2 regions of the Methylobacterium organophilum genome follow, and region 2 is predicted to be linked to the other one. Evidence: riboswitches for the same ligand, from Rfam matches in the RefSeq annotation. Region 2 holds a riboswitch; the other holds the start of a gene.
What was found. A riboswitch is a leader RNA that binds a small molecule or an ion and turns the genes downstream of it on or off. The one in region 2 is predicted to bind cobalamin.
Positions count from the first base shown of each region.

Region 1: another riboswitch for cobalamin. It lies ahead of MMB17_RS04630 (TonB-dependent receptor); the one in region 2 lies ahead of MMB17_RS11175 (CbtB domain-containing protein).

Region 1 is NZ_CP092848.1:1,008,455-1,015,660, reverse strand. It holds gene MMB17_RS04660 (helix-turn-helix domain-containing protein) at 1-465, opposite strand, end outside; gene MMB17_RS04655 (hypothetical protein) at 578-976, shown strand; gene MMB17_RS04650 (cupin domain-containing protein) at 985-1,389, shown strand; gene MMB17_RS04645 (carbon-nitrogen hydrolase family protein) at 1,394-1,630, shown strand; gene MMB17_RS04640 (SRPBCC family protein) at 1,689-2,309, shown strand; gene MMB17_RS04635 (cyclase family protein) at 2,424-3,314, shown strand; gene MMB17_RS04630 (TonB-dependent receptor) at 3,417-5,441, opposite strand; cobalamin riboswitch at 5,671-5,868, opposite strand; gene MMB17_RS04625 (ABC transporter ATP-binding protein) at 5,953-7,206, opposite strand, start outside.
Region 2 is NZ_CP092848.1:2,419,523-2,426,728, forward strand. It holds gene cobN (cobaltochelatase subunit CobN) at 1-394, opposite strand, end outside; gene cobW (cobalamin biosynthesis protein CobW) at 569-1,603, opposite strand; gene MMB17_RS11165 (DUF1636 family protein) at 1,613-2,014, opposite strand; gene MMB17_RS11170 (CbtA family protein) at 2,007-2,771, opposite strand; gene MMB17_RS11175 (CbtB domain-containing protein) at 2,799-2,972, opposite strand; cobalamin riboswitch at 3,005-3,202, opposite strand; gene MMB17_RS11180 (MFS transporter) at 3,278-4,447, opposite strand; gene MMB17_RS11185 (LysR family transcriptional regulator) at 4,545-5,456, shown strand; gene cobU (bifunctional adenosylcobinamide kinase/adenosylcobinamide-phosphate guanylyltransferase) at 5,565-6,077, shown strand; gene cobO (cob(I)yrinic acid a,c-diamide adenosyltransferase) at 6,074-6,676, shown strand; gene MMB17_RS11200 (hypothetical protein) at 6,771-7,202, shown strand.

The sequences.
Region 1 (7,206 bases), 1.4 Mb from region 2:
GAAGCCGGCATGCGACATCGGCCGGTCGGCGCTGCCGGTCTGCGGCTGGTACTCGTTCACCGCCACGGTGACGCCCCGCGCGCGGTCGTCGCGCAGCAGCCGCCGAACCACGTGCTGTGCCGTCTCGATGGCCGGCGTCTCGTTGGCCCGCACCACCAGCTTCTCCTCGGAGGTGGGCTCGCTCGACACCAGGTCCGACATGGTGATGCCCAGCGCGCTCGCGATCACCACGAGGGATCCGATCGAGGGCGAGGCGCGTCCCCGCTCGACGAGACTCAGCATCGAGGTGCTGAGCCCCGACGCGGCGGCGAGGGATTGAAGCGTCATGTTCCGGGCGCTGCGGGCCTCGCGGATGCGCAGGCCGATCGCCGCCAGCGTCGAGGCCGTGCTTTCCGCGATCTCCGCCGACGTCGCCATCGGCACGTCCTCTGTCAGGTCGCCCGCCACGGTGATCTCTCGCGTCATCTCGTTTCTTCCTCGCAGACCAACGAAGGCCAGCCCCACAGTTCCGCCTTGCGTCAGTTTTTTATATGTGTAAAATCATTTGATTGATATTCAAAAAGGATCATCGTCGGCTATGAGCACTGAGACGGTGGAGACCGTCCGCGTCATCGACAGCGCGGTCGACTGTCCTGAGATACCGATCGTGGTCGGTGCGGGCAATGCAAAAGTCGTCATGTGGCCCGAGAATGGGGCAATATACAGGACATTTCATCTTATTTCGCTCCACGCATCCGATAAAACTATTCCACTGAGCCATAAGGGCGACAGTGTTTATTATGTCGTTTCAGGAAGTGGCGTCGTGCGTAGCCCGTCCGACGACTTCAGCGCGGAGCTCGTCGAAGGCTCCATGGTCCATATCGACGGTGGAGATTCCTACACCTTCGAGGCCCACGGCAATTCCGGCATGAGCCTGCTCGGGGGGCCGTGCCCGGCCGATCTCGAACTCTATGCAAATCTTCGCGCGCGGGGGTAGCGGCAGCCATGGCCATTCGAGTTTTCCATCGCGACACGCCCTCGTTGCGCCTGCCGCTCATCTCCAAGGATGCCCGCTTCGTGGTCTGGCCGGGCGTCGGCGCCTGGACGGCCAACATGAACTACGTGCGGCTCGAGCCGGGCGAGGAGAACGTGCCCCATATCCACGTTCAATCCGAGGATACGATCTTCATCCTCGAAGGCGAGGGGACGATCCAGGATTATACCAATGACGTCAGCCTGCCGTTCCATGCGGGCTGCGCCGTCCATGTCCCTGTGGGCGTCAAGCATGCGGTGAAGGCCGATCGCGGCGTCGGCATCGTCAGCGTCGGCGGCCCGAGCCCGGCCGACGTGGCGTTGCTCGTCAAGGCGGGCGCGCTGCCTCAGGGCACCCAGGCACCGGAGCGGAGCTGAGCCCGTGACGATCGCCGGACAGATCGGACGCAGCGAGGCGAATCGGGCGTGCTGCTTCCAGGCGATCGCGTCTGTGGCTGCCGCGGGAGCGAGCCTGGTGATGCTGCCCGCGTCGATCGTGCCAGGCGATGCGGTCGATCCTCAGGCGCTGCAGGCGGCAGCGCCGGTGGACGGGCGGAGCCTGCGGCTCTGGTCGGATCTCGCGCGGGCGCACGGCATCCTGGGGGGCGACATCCACTGAGAGCCGCCCCGGCGCGCATCACCGGGACGGGCCGACGGAGACATTCAGGAGAAGCATCGTGAAGATCACGCAGGTGTTCACCGTCGGCCGGCCGCTGCCGGTGGTGTGGGAGTTCTTCCACGACATTCCCCGTGTCGCGGCCTGCGTGCCGGGGGCGGATTATCTCGGCGTCAAGGAGGATGGCCGGCATTCGGGCCGGGTGACCACCAAGGTCGGCCCGTTCCAGACCAGCTTCGAGGGCGAGGCCGAGGTCACCTACGACGAGGCCGCCCATGCGGTGACGGCGGTCGGCAAGGGCGTCGACCGCAAGGGCGCCAGCCGGGGCAAGATGACCATGGCCTGCACCTGCGAGGCCGCCGGCGATTCCACCAAGGTCACGGTCGATGCCGACGTCCAGCTCTCCGGCCCGATCGCCCAGTTCGGCCGCACCAGCCTCCTCAACGAGGTCGCCGCGGTTCTCGTCCAGAGCTTCGTGCAGAACGCGGAGGCGCAGCTCGTGCCCGCCGCACCCGCCGTGGCCGAAGGCAGTGCGCCCTCAGCGGCACCTGCGCCCGCCACTGCGTCGGCCCCCATCGCCGCGCCGGGGCGGCCGGTGAGCGCGCTTTCCCTCGCCCTGGCCGTCCTCAAGGGATGGTTCCGATCTCTGTTCCGGCGGACGCAGGCCAACGAGAACAGCTGAGCCGCCCCCGCGACATCCTCCGCTCCGCCGTCGATCCATCGTGGCGCCTCCGGGTGCCCGCAGGGCGGAGCCGCGCCGTCCCATGATCTCGAATACCGAAGGAGACCGAGACCCGTGAAGATCGTCGACCTCTCGCATCTGATGAACGTGCACACCCCCGGCTGGGTCGGGTATGCCGGCAACAAGATGTACTACGCGCAGAACCTGCAGACGAAGCAGATCGTCGCGCAGCGCATCGACACCGCCCTTCATGTCGGCACGCATATCGACGGCGCCATGCACGGCACCGACGGCATGGGCGACATGGCCTCCTATCCCCTCGACTTCCTGGTCGGGCCCGGCGCCGTCGTCGATGTGTCCCAGCACATGGACGACTGGGCGGTGATCACGCCCGAGATGATCGAGAGCGCTCCGGTGGAGGTGCGCGAGGGCGATATCCTGATCCTGCATACCGGCTGGCACCGGTACTGGGAGGGCAAGCCTCAGCAGGATCTCGTGCGCTACTTCTGCATGCATCCGGGCGGCAAGATCGAGCTCCTGGAATGGATGCTCAAGAAGAAGATCAAGTGGTTCGGCATCGATTGCGGTTCGGGCGACCACGCCATGAACACCTCGATCCGCCACATGCGCCCCGACCTCGCCAAGCGCTTCGAGCAGAAGGTCGGCATGACCTGCGATCAGTTCTTCGGCGACTACAGCTACACCCATAAGCGCTCCGGCCGCGCCGTGACGGAGGAGATCTTCCCCTTCCACGCCTACGCCTTCCAGGAGGGCCTGATTCACGCCGAGAACGTCGGCGGCGACATCGAGCTGATGCTGAACAAGCGCTCGATCATCGGCGCCTTCCCCTGGCGCTACGACGGTCTCGAGGCTTGCCCCTGCCGGATCGTCTGCTTCGACGGCATGGACGAGGCGGTCGAGGCCGTGGGCGACGCGGCCAAGGCGATCCTGGGCCCGCGCTCCATCGCCGCCGGCCTGACCAGCGGCGGCCCGGACGGCCGCTGAGGCGTCCTCGGGCTTGGCTCCCCTCCCGTCCGGCGAGTGAGGCCGGGCGGGAGATCCGTCACGAGGCGGCCCGGCACGCGCCGGGTCGCCCGCTGCTTTGCCTCAGAACCGCCCCGCGAGGGTCAGCCGCACGGCGGTGGGCTCGACGGGATGGAAATGGCGGTCGGCGATGCCGTCCGCCGGCTCGCCGGGCAGGCGGGATTCGTAGAAATAGGTGATCTGGTCGGCTTTGGCGTTGGTCAGGTTCAGCACGTCGAGGGCGAGGCTGACGCCGTTCTCGAAATTGTAGCCGATGCGGCCGTTGAGCAGCGCGGTCGGCTTCGAGCGCACCGAATTGTCCTCGATGAGCGGGCGCGGCCCGAAATAGCGGAAGCGCAGGGTCCCGAACCAGCCGGTGCCTTCCCCGAAGGTCACCCCGGCTGAGGCGATGGTGGTGGGCGCCTCTGGCACCCGGTTGCCGGCCGGGTCGACATCCGAGAACCGGGCATTGGTGACCGTGAGGTCGCCTTCGAGCCGCAGCCACGGGGTGAGCGCGTAGCGGTTGGTCCATTCGACGCCGAAGCGCCGGGTCGGACGGCTCGGCTCGGTGGTGCCGGTATCGCCCTGGAATAGGTTCTCGGAGGCGAAATCGAGCCGGAACAGGGCGACGGAGCTTTCCAGTCCCGCGATCGAGCGGTTGCGCAGGCCGACCTCGTAGCCCGTCGAGGGCACCAGGAAGGGCGAGCGCTGGATGTTGAAGAGCGGGCTCGACGGATCGACGGTCGCGGTCACGCCGCGCACGTCGTTGGAATGGAAGCCGCCGCCGTAATTCACGTAGAGTTCGGTGTCGGCGAAGGGACCGAGCACGAGGCCGAGCTTCGGGTTGACGATGCCGTCCCGGGCCTTGCCGGAATTGGCCGCGATGTCGGAGACGACGTCGGCGTAGTAGCCGTCCGCCCGGAAGCCGAGGCTGGTGCGTAGCCAGTCCGTCCAGCGCACCCGGTTCTCGACGTAGAACGCCGCGCTCGCCTCCAGCACCCGGTCGTCGAGCACGGTCGAGCGGTATTGGCGGTTGGTGGTGTTGAACAGGCCGACGCGCATGCTGTCGGTCCGGGTCTGCACGCCGATCTCGGTCTCCGTCGCCAGGCCGAACAGGTCGCCCTGGAAGACATGGGCGATCTCGCCGCCGCCGAGCACCCGGTCGTCGAGCTGGCGGAACTGGTCGCCGTTGACCGGGTCGTTCAGGAAATAGGTGAAGTCGTTGAACAGGTTCATCCGGTAGCGGATCACGTAGGCGCTCGCCCGGGTGACCCCGGTATCGTCGGTCGCGCTCCAGCGTCCCGAGAGCGAGAACCGGCCGGTATCGCCGCCATCGGTCGGGTTCAGCGTGCCGTAGCGGCCGAGGATGCCCCCCGCCACGGCCCGCTCGGGGATCTGGTTGGTGGCGTTCCACTTGGCCCAATAGGCCATGCCGGTCACGGAGAAGCCGTCGAGCGCCGTGCCCTGGCTGTAGCGCAGCACGCCGTTGAACTTGGCGAGGCGATCCGGCACGTCCCAGGGCCCGTCATAGACCTGGGCCTCGCCGGCGGCGAGCAGGTGGCCCTCGCCCAGGGGCGCCGAGGCGATGGCGAGCGCCCGCTTGTAGCCGAAGGAGCCGATCGAGGTGAGCGCGAGGTTCTTCTCCACCGTGTCGAGATAGTCGATCCGCACCGAGCCGGCCGAGGCGAAGTCCCCGTCGCGGGCGAAATACGGGCCCTTGTGGAATTCCACCGCGCCGACGAGCTCGGGGATCAGGAAGTTGATGTCGGCATAGCCCTGGGCATGGGCGTTGGTGCGCATGTTCACCGGCATGCCGTCGACGGTGATGGCGATGTCGCTGCCGTGGTCGAGGTTGAACCCGCGCAGGAAGAACTGGTTGGCTTTGCCCTCGCCCGAATGCTGCGTGACGATCAGGCCGGGCACCGATTCCAGCACCTCGCCGGGCCGGGTGACCGGGCGGCTGTTGAGCTGCGCGCCGGTGATGACCCCCGCGCTCGCCGCTTCCACGACCGGCAGTGCGCCGCCGATACCCGTGCTGCCGCCGACGAAGCCGGCACTGGCGGCGGGGCCGGATGCCCCCCCGGCGGAAGCGGCGGCCTCCCCCGCCACGGCGATCTCGTCCAGGCGCGTCTCGCCGAGGGAGCCCTCGGCATGGGCAGGCTGCGCGGTGGCGAGGAGCGCGCAGGAGAGAAGAAGCAGGCTGGGGCGGGACACGGGACGGCAGCCTCGGGCAACGGCAGTGGCACGTCACCGCGAACGAGGCCTCGGGTCACCGCCTCCTCCGGGGAGGGGCGGCGCCTTCAGCACCCGTCAGGACACCCCGCCCGACGCGCTTCGCGTGTGACCACGGCTGACGGCAGGTCTCCTGGCTCGCGGGTCGCTGCCCTCTCACCGTCTTCCCGGATGAGGCTCATCCAGTGACATGGTGGCGGAAGGCTCGCCGCTCACAGTTGCGGGGGCAGCCGCGGCTTCAGAGCGAACCCCTCACCGCGTTCCCTTTTGATCCCCAAGGGGAACCGTCGCCCCATGGCTAAGCTTGGCGTCGCGGCTCTGTCAATGCGGTGCCACCCGCCCCCTCAATCGCCCACCCTGTCCCGGGCGAGGGGGCCTCCTGCCGCCCCTACTCCGCCGCGGCGCGCGGCGTGTCCGGCCGATCCGACGCGAACTGGGCCGCGTGGAGCTTCTGGTAGTAGCCGCCGGCGGCGAGCAATTCCTCGTGCCGACCTTCCTCGACGATGCCGCTCTCGGTGACCACGGCGATGCGGTCGGCATGGCGGATCGTGGCGAGGCGGTGGGCGATGACGAGGGTGGTGCGGCCGGCCGCGAGCTCGGTCAGCGCCGCCTGGATGTCCCGCTCGGTCTGGGTGTCGAGAGCGGAGGTCGCCTCGTCGAGGATCAAGATCGGCGGGTTCTTCAGGAAGACCCGGGCGATGGCGAGCCGCTGCTTCTGGCCGCCCGAGAGCTTCACCCCGCGCTCGCCGACCACGGTGTCGAGCCCGTCCGGCAGCCCCGCGATCAGGTCGCCGAGACGGGCGCGCCGCGCCGCCTCTAGGATCTCGGCCTCACCGGCATCGAGCCGGCCATAGGCGATGTTCTCGCGGATCGTGCCGGCGAACAGGAACACGTCCTGCTGCACGATGCCGATCTGCCCGCGCAGGGAGGCGAGCGTGTAGGCGCGGATGTCGTGCCCGTCGATCGTGATGCGGCCGGCGTCCACCTCGTAGAAGCGCGGGATCAGGGAGCAGAGCGTGGTCTTGCCCGCGCCCGAGGGGCCGACGAGCGCCACCGTCTCGCCCGCCGCGATGGTGAGGCTCAGGTCGCGCAGCACGGGACGGTCCGGGCTGTAGCCGAAGGAAACGGAGTCGAAGCGGATGTCGCCGCGCAGGGCGGGGGCCGCGGTGGCGCCCGGCCGGTCGACGATGTCGGGCGCCATGCCGAGCAGGCCCATGTAGCGCCGGAAGCCGGCAATGCCCTTCGGGTAGGTCTCGACCACCGCGCCGATCTTCTCGAGCGGCCGGTAGAACACGCCGACGAGCAGGAGGAAGCCGACGAAGCCGCCGGCGGTCAGGTCGCCCCGCACCACGAAGGCGGCGCCGCCGAGCAGCACGACGATCTGGACGAGGCGCATACCGAGATAGTTGATCGACAGGCTCGCGGCCATGATCCGGTAGGCTTCGAGCTTGGTGGCGCGGTACTTCGCGTTGTCGGCGGCGAAGAGGGCGCGTTCATGCGCCTCGTTGGCGAAGGCGCGCACCACGCGCACGCCGCCCACATTCTCCTCGATGCGGGCGTTGAAGGCGCCGACGCGGCCGTACTGGGCCTGCCAGTTGCGGGTCATGCGCCCGCCGTAGCGCAGCGTCACGAAGGCGATCAC
Region 2 (7,206 bases):
CGGGCGGCAGGGTGCAGAAGGCTGCGAGCCGCTCGTCCGGCCGCTCGTCGCCGGGCAGCACGGCGAGCTTCACCCCGTGGGCCCGGCAGGCCTGGGCGGCGCGCTCGATGCCGTAGCGCCAGTAGTCGAGGCCGCCGAGGCAGCGGATCAGCACCACTTTCGCCCGTGCGATCACCCCGTCGACATAGAGGTCCACCGACATCGGGTGGCGCAGCTGCGCGAGCTTGGCGAGCCGCAGGGCCGGCAGGCCAATCTCCGCGGCATGGGCGGCGGCAAGGCCGGACAGGTCGGTGTCGGTGAAGGACAGGACGACGAGATCGCCGGGCGTCTGCCCGAGATCGATGGCCGCCTCGCCCTCGTCGAGGGAGACCGTATCGACGCGGATCAGGTGCATGGCGCTCGCTCAGGCACCCTGGCCGGATGCGCCGCCCGCGCGTTCGAAGAGCTCCGCTGGACGTTCCTGCCCGGCGAAGAAGGCCTCGACGCTCATGGGTTGGGGGGCGCGGTTCAGCATGTCGGATCCGCTGCCATCATAGCGCGCGGCGGGCCGGCGAGGCGAGGGGCCGAACTAGCCCGCCAGTGCCGCCGCGACTGCCGCCCGGTCGAAGCCCTTGAGGCCGATCACCACGAGGCGCCCGTCCCGAGGCTCGCTGTTCTTCCAGGGACGGTCGTAATGGTGGGCGATGCGGCGGCCGACGCCCTGCACCACGAGGCGCATCGGCTTGCCGGTCACCTCCACGAAGCCCTTGATGCGCAGCACGCCCTCGGTCTCGGCGGCCTTGGCGACGCGGGCGGCGAGGTCGTCCGGGGTCGCGGTCGCGGAGACGGGGAGCGCCACCGATTCGAAATCGTCGTGGTCGTGGTCCTCGCCCTCGCCGTGATGGGAGGGGCGGGCCTCGAGATCGTCCTCGGCCGCCGCGGCGAGGCCGAGCAGCACGCGGGGATCGATGCGGCCGTGCTCGGTCTCGACGAGCTTCACGGCGCGGGGCAGGTGGCCCTCGATCTCGGCGCGCACCTTGCCGCGAGCCTCCGCGTCGATCAGGTCGGCCTTGTTGACGACCACGAGGTCGGCGCAGAGGAGCTGGTCCTCGAAGACCTCCTCCAGCGGGTTGTCGTGGTCGACCGCCGTGTCGGCGGCGCGCTGATTGGCGAGCGCGTCCGGATCCTCGGCGAACTGGCCGGAGGCCACCGCCGGCCCGTCCACCACGGCGACGACCCCGTCGACGGTGACGCGGGAGCGGATCGCCGGCCACTGGAAGGCCTGGACCAGGGGCTTGGGCAGGGCGAGGCCGGAGGTCTCGATCAGGATGTGCTGCGGGGGCTCCGGCCGGTCGAGGAGCTTGGTCAGGGCGGGCACGAAATCGTCGGCCACGGTGCAGCAGATGCAGCCGTTCGGCAGTTCGACCACCGAATTCTCGTCGCAGCCCTCGATGCCGCAGGAGGCGAGGAAGGAGCCGTCGAAGCCGATATCGCCGAACTCGTTGACGATGATGGCGAGCTTCGCGCCCTTCGCGTTCTCCACCACATGACGCACCAGGGTCGTCTTGCCGGCCCCGAGGAAGCCGGTGACGATGGTGCAGGGGATCTTCTCGACGATGCTCATGGCGCGCTCTCAGATGTCGTCCGTGCGGGCCGCGGGCAGCGGCGGGATGCGGGCGATCACGCCCCGGCGGAATTCGACCGGCCGCTCGCGCCAGGCCACGATCCCGTCCGGCGTGGCGGCATAGGCGGCGAGCCCGTCGAGGATGGTGCGGGCGGAAGCCTCGGCGTCGAGATCCCCGTAGACGTAGCTCCAGCGGCCCGCCGAGGCGACGGCGACGGTGCAGGGCCGCTTGCAGACCGAGAGACAGGGCACGCCCTCGACGGTCAACCCCGGCACGGGCGCGCGGTCGAGCTCCGTCTGGAGCGCGTCCAGCAGGCGGCTGCCCGCCGGCTTGTCGCCGCCCTGTCCCGCCACCTTGCAGGTGGTGCAGACATGCAGCACCACCGCATTCGGATGGTCGGGATCAGGCACGGGCTGTTGCCTTCTCGCGTCCGAAGGCGTGCCAGGCCCAGCCGAAGCCGAGGCCGATCAGCGCCCAGAACACGAAGGCGATGGCCAGCGAGCGCGCCGCGAACTGCGCCGCATAGCCCGCCGGCAGCTTCGAGGCCGCCTCCTCGACATGCGGCGCCCCGGCGAGGTGCGGGCCGACGATCAGGACGAGGCCGCCGAGGATGGTGATTGGCACCCGGCGCACCAGGATCAGGTAGAGGCCGAGGCCCGTCGCGATCACCGTCATCAGCCACCAGGCCTGCCGTAGCTCGAGGGCGGCCGCCCCCATGCCGGGCAGCTCCGGCGGCAGGCCCACGGCGGGGGCCAGCGCCACCGCAGCGAAGCCGGCAAGGCCGAGCTTCAGCCCGGTCTCCGGACCCGGCGGCAGGCGCAGGGCAAGCATCACCGCGCCGAGCAGCAGAGCGTAGCCGACGCCGCCGATCAGGGTGGCGAGGCCGGTGAAGGCCATGCGCGGCAGGCCCTCGCCGGGCTGCCACTCGCCCCCGCCGTGGTCGTGGCCGGCATGACCCGGATCGGAAGGGTCGTGGCCTTCCGCGCCGTTCCCGTGGGAATGGGCGAGCACGACGAGGCTCTTCGGCGCGGACAGGGCGGCGCTCTGGCCTTCATAGGCCTCCGCCGCCACGATGAGCGGCGAGGTGAGGGCGAGCTGCAGCCCCGTGGCAGCGACAGCCGCGAGGAAGCCGGCGACGAGCGCCGCCGACAGCAACCGGATAATCATGGAAAGGGCGCCTGGGGGATCAGGCGATCAGTGGCAGGGGAAGTTCTGCGCGTGCCGGAAGTCGTGCGCCGCGTTGTGCAGCGCCGAGGCCGGGGCAAAACCCGCCAGGAAGACGAGGCCGAGGCCGAGGAAGGCCGCGATCACGACGGCGCGGGCGCCCTCGGTGACGGTGGTCGCGGTGGAAAGCGTCGTGGTCGTCATGGTCAGGCTCCGGCCGCCCCGCCGGCGGCGTTGAGAGATAGCGGGTGACGGCAGGTCTCCTGGCTCGCGGCGTATGATATGCCCACCGCCTTCCCGGATCGCTCCAGTGGCCGATGGCGGGCACGTGTACCGCTCACAGTTGCGGGGGCAGCCGCGGCTTCGAGGCTGAGGCCCCGGCCCGCGTTCCCTTTTCACCTCGTCGCCGAGGCACCGTCGCTGCGGACCCTAGCGGCTCGGATCTGGACTTGCAATCGGAGCGGATGGCCGCCTTCGGGACAATCGCGGCCATGGTCCTAGCCCTGTGCTCAGCAGGTGGCCGAAACCGGGAGGCGGGGGCGGTTCCGGCGGAGCGCCGCGAGCATGAGAAGGCCGGCACCCGCCATCGCGGCGCCCGCGAGGGGGACAGCGGGGTAGCCGAGCCCGGCGTCGATCACGGCGCCGCCCGCCGCCGCCCCGATCGCGTTGCCGAAGTTGAAGGCGCCGATATTCATCGCCGAGGCGAGGTTGGGGGCCTCCTGCGCCTCGTTCATCACGCGCATCTGGAGCGGCGGCACCAGCGCGAAGCTCGCCACGCCCCACAGAACGATCAGGATCGCGACGGCAGCCTCCCAGCGCAACGTCGCGGCGAGGAGCAGGAGGAGGACCACCAGTCCGGCCAGCGCGGCCGCGATGGTGCCGTCCACCGAGCGGTCGGCGAGGCGGCCTCCGAGCCAGTTCCCGGCCGCGAGCCCGGCGCCGTAGAGCACCAGCATCGCCGTGACGAAGCCGACGGAGGCTTCCGTCTCGACCCGCAGGATCGGCACGATGTAGGTGAAGACCGTGAACATCGCGCTGGCGCCGACGACCGTCAGCCCGAGGGCGGCGAGCACCGGGCCGCGGACGAGCACACGTAGCTCCGCCCGCATGTCGGCGCCGGCCTCGGCCCTCAGGTCCGGCAGGGCGGCGGCCAGCGCGAGCATGGCGAGGACGCCGACCCCCGCGATGCCCCAGAACGCCGTGCGCCAGCCGAGCACCTCGCCGATCCAGGCCGCGAGCGGCACGCCGCCGATGGTGGCGAGGGTGAGCCCCGAGAACATCGCCGCCACGGCCGCGGCTCTCCGCTCCGGCGGCACGAGCCGTGCTGCCACCACCGCGCCCACCCCGAAAAAGGCGCCGTGGTTGAGCGAGGTGACGAGCCGGGCGGCGACCAGCGTCGCATAGCTGTCCGCTAGCGCCGCCATGGCGTTGCCGAGGGTGAAGATCGCCATCAGACCGATCAGCAAGCGCCGGCGCGGCACGCGTGCGGCCGCGAGGGTCACGAGCGGCGCCCCGACCAACACGCCGAGGGCGTAGGCGCTGACCACGAGGCCCGCCGCCGGAATCGAGACGCCGAGATCGGTCGCCATCAGGGGCAGCATCCCCATCGGGGTGAACTCGGTCACGCCGATGCCGAAGGCGCCCATGGCCAGTGCGAGCAGGGCGGGATTGGTTTTCATCGTGGATATCCTCGTCGTTCCGTGACAGCACGTGGCGGATCGGCGACGAGGGCGGTAGCCGGGCTCGCGGACCGAGATCCGTGCGCAAGGATCACGAATGAGGCGGGACGGCATCGATCGAACCGGCGAGATGAGCGCTTTCCTGGCCGTGATCGCGGCCGGCAGCCTGGCGGGCGCCGCGCGCCGGCTCGGCCTGACGCCGTCCGCCGTCAGCCGGATCGTCAGCCGCCTGGAATCCCGGCTCGGCGTGCGGCTGATCGTGCGGACCACGCGCAGTCTGCGCCTGACCGCCGAGGGCGAAGCCTATGGACGGGCAGCTCGGCGCATCCTGGCCGATCTCGACGAGACCGAGCGGGCGCTCGCCGACCAGGGCCGCCCGCGGGGGCGGGTCCGGGTGAGCACCGCGACCGCACATGGCCGGCTCGTGGTGGTGCCGCTGCTCGCCGACTTCGCCGCCCTGCATCCCGAGATCGTGGTCGAGATCGACCTGTCCGACGAACTCGCCGATGTTCTGGGAGGCCGGGCGGACGTGGCGATCCGCTTCGGGCCCCTGGCCGACAGCCCGCTCACCGCGCGGCGCCTGGGCGATACCGGGCGCACGGTGGTCGCTTCGCCCGCCTATCTCGCCCGCGCCGGCACGCCGCAGGTGCCGGCGGACCTTGCCGCCCATAACTGCCTCGATTTCAGCTTCCGCCGCATCGAGCCCGGCTGGCCCTTCCGCGTGGGCGGCCAGGACCATCTCCTCGCCGTGCAGGGCAGCATGCGGGCGAACAACGGCGAGACGCTGGTGCAGCTCGCACTCGCGGGCGTCGGCATCACGCGGGTGGGCAACTTCCACATCACCGAGGAGCTGGCGGCGGGCCGGCTCGTGCCGCTCCTCGCCCCCTTCAACCCCGGGGACCGCGAGGCGATCCACGCCGTGTTCGTGGGCGGCGCGGCCATGCCCGCCCGCGTGCGCGTGCTCGTGGACTTCCTCGCCGAGCGCATGCGCGGGAACGCCGGCTGGTAGGCGATCGGATGGCTTCGCTCGCGCGATCTCCGGCCCTGTGCCATAGGCCGGGGCGGAATGGATTCGTGGAGAGACCGGATGGCGGATGATCGGACGCCCCTTTCCGGAATGACCCTGGTGCTCGGCGGCGCGCGCTCGGGCAAGAGCGCCTATGCCGAGCGGCTGATCGAATCCTGCCCCGGTCCCTGGCTCTATCTCGCCACCGCGGAGGCCTGGGACGACGAGATGCGCGCCCGCATCGCCCTCCACCGGGAGCGGCGCTCCGGCGATTGGATCACCCGGGACGTGCCGATGGCGCTGCCCGAGGCGGTGGCCGCCGCGACGGGGCCGGTTCTGGTCGATTGTCTCACGCTCTGGCTCACCAATTTGATGCTGGCGGAGGCCGATCTCGCCGCGGCCTCGGCCGCCCTCGTGCAGGCCTGCGCCGCCGCGCCGGGGCCGCTGGTGCTGGTCGGCAACGAGGTCGGCCTCGGCATCGTGCCCGAGAATGCCCTGGCCCGGCGCTTCCGCGACGAGGCGGGGCGCCTGCACCAGCGCCTCGCCGCCTCCGCCGACCGCGTCGTGCTGATGGTGGCCGGGCTCCCCCTGACCGTTAAACCCTCCGCGGAGAACCCCGCATGAGCGACGATGACGACCGCCACCGCGAGAAGATGGCCAAGCGCAAGGCGGTCCAGGACGCCGAAGTCGCCTCGAAGACCATCGAGAAGGGTCTCCTCATCGTCCATACCGGCCCCGGCAAGGGCAAGACCACGGCGGCCCTCGGGCTGCTGCTGCGGGCACTCGGGCGCGGCTGGCGCGTCGGCGTGGTGCAGTTCGTGAAGGGTGCCTGGGACACCGGCGAGAAGCACGCGCTCAAGGCCTTCGGCGCCCAGGTCGAGTGGCACGCCCTGGGCGAGGGCTTCACCTGGGAGACGCAGGACAAGGCCCGCGACGCCGCGGCGGCGCGGCGGGCCTGGGCCGAGGCCGAGCGCCTGATGGCGGATCCCTCCCTGCGCCTGCTCGTCCTCGACGAGCTCAACATCGCGCTGCGCTACGAGCAGCTCGACCTCGATGCGGTGGTCGCAGCGCTGAAGGCCCGGCGGCCGGATCTCCACGTCGTGGTAACGGGCCGCAACGCCAAGCCGGCCCTGATCGAGGCCGCCGACCTCGTCACCGAGATGGGCAGCGTGAAGCACCACTTCTCCGCCGGGGTGAAGGCGCAGGAGGGAATCGAGTTCTGAGGCGGAGCGCCCTTGATGGCGGCGGCGCCCCGATGCACAACCGGGGCCGTGCAAGCGCGGCCGGAACGCGCCCGCGCCAAGGACAGGGTGGACGATGAGACGACTCGCCTGCGCCCTCGCCGGGGCCCTTTCCCTCGCAGCCGGCCTGGCCGGCTCTCCTCCAACGGCCCGCGCCGACGAGCCGGTGACGGAATCCTACCGGGCAGCGCCCGCTGGCCGATACCGCTCCGCGCATCGCCCGCGCACGATCGTGCGCGAGGTCGTGGTGCGCAAGCCGGTTTATGTCTACCGGACGCGCCGGGTCGTGCGGGAGGTGGTGGTGGAGCGCCCGGTCTATCTGCGGCCCCGCCCGGTCTATCGCGAGGTGGTGTTCGACGACCCCTACGGCCCGCCGCCCTTCGCCTATGGCCCGCCGCCGTTCCGCCCGCGCCCGGCCTTCTATGGCCCCGGCTACGGCCCGGGTCCGTTCTTGCCCTTCCGCCCCCGGCCCATCGGCTGGGGCTGGGGGCCCGGGCCGTTCTTCTAGCCGG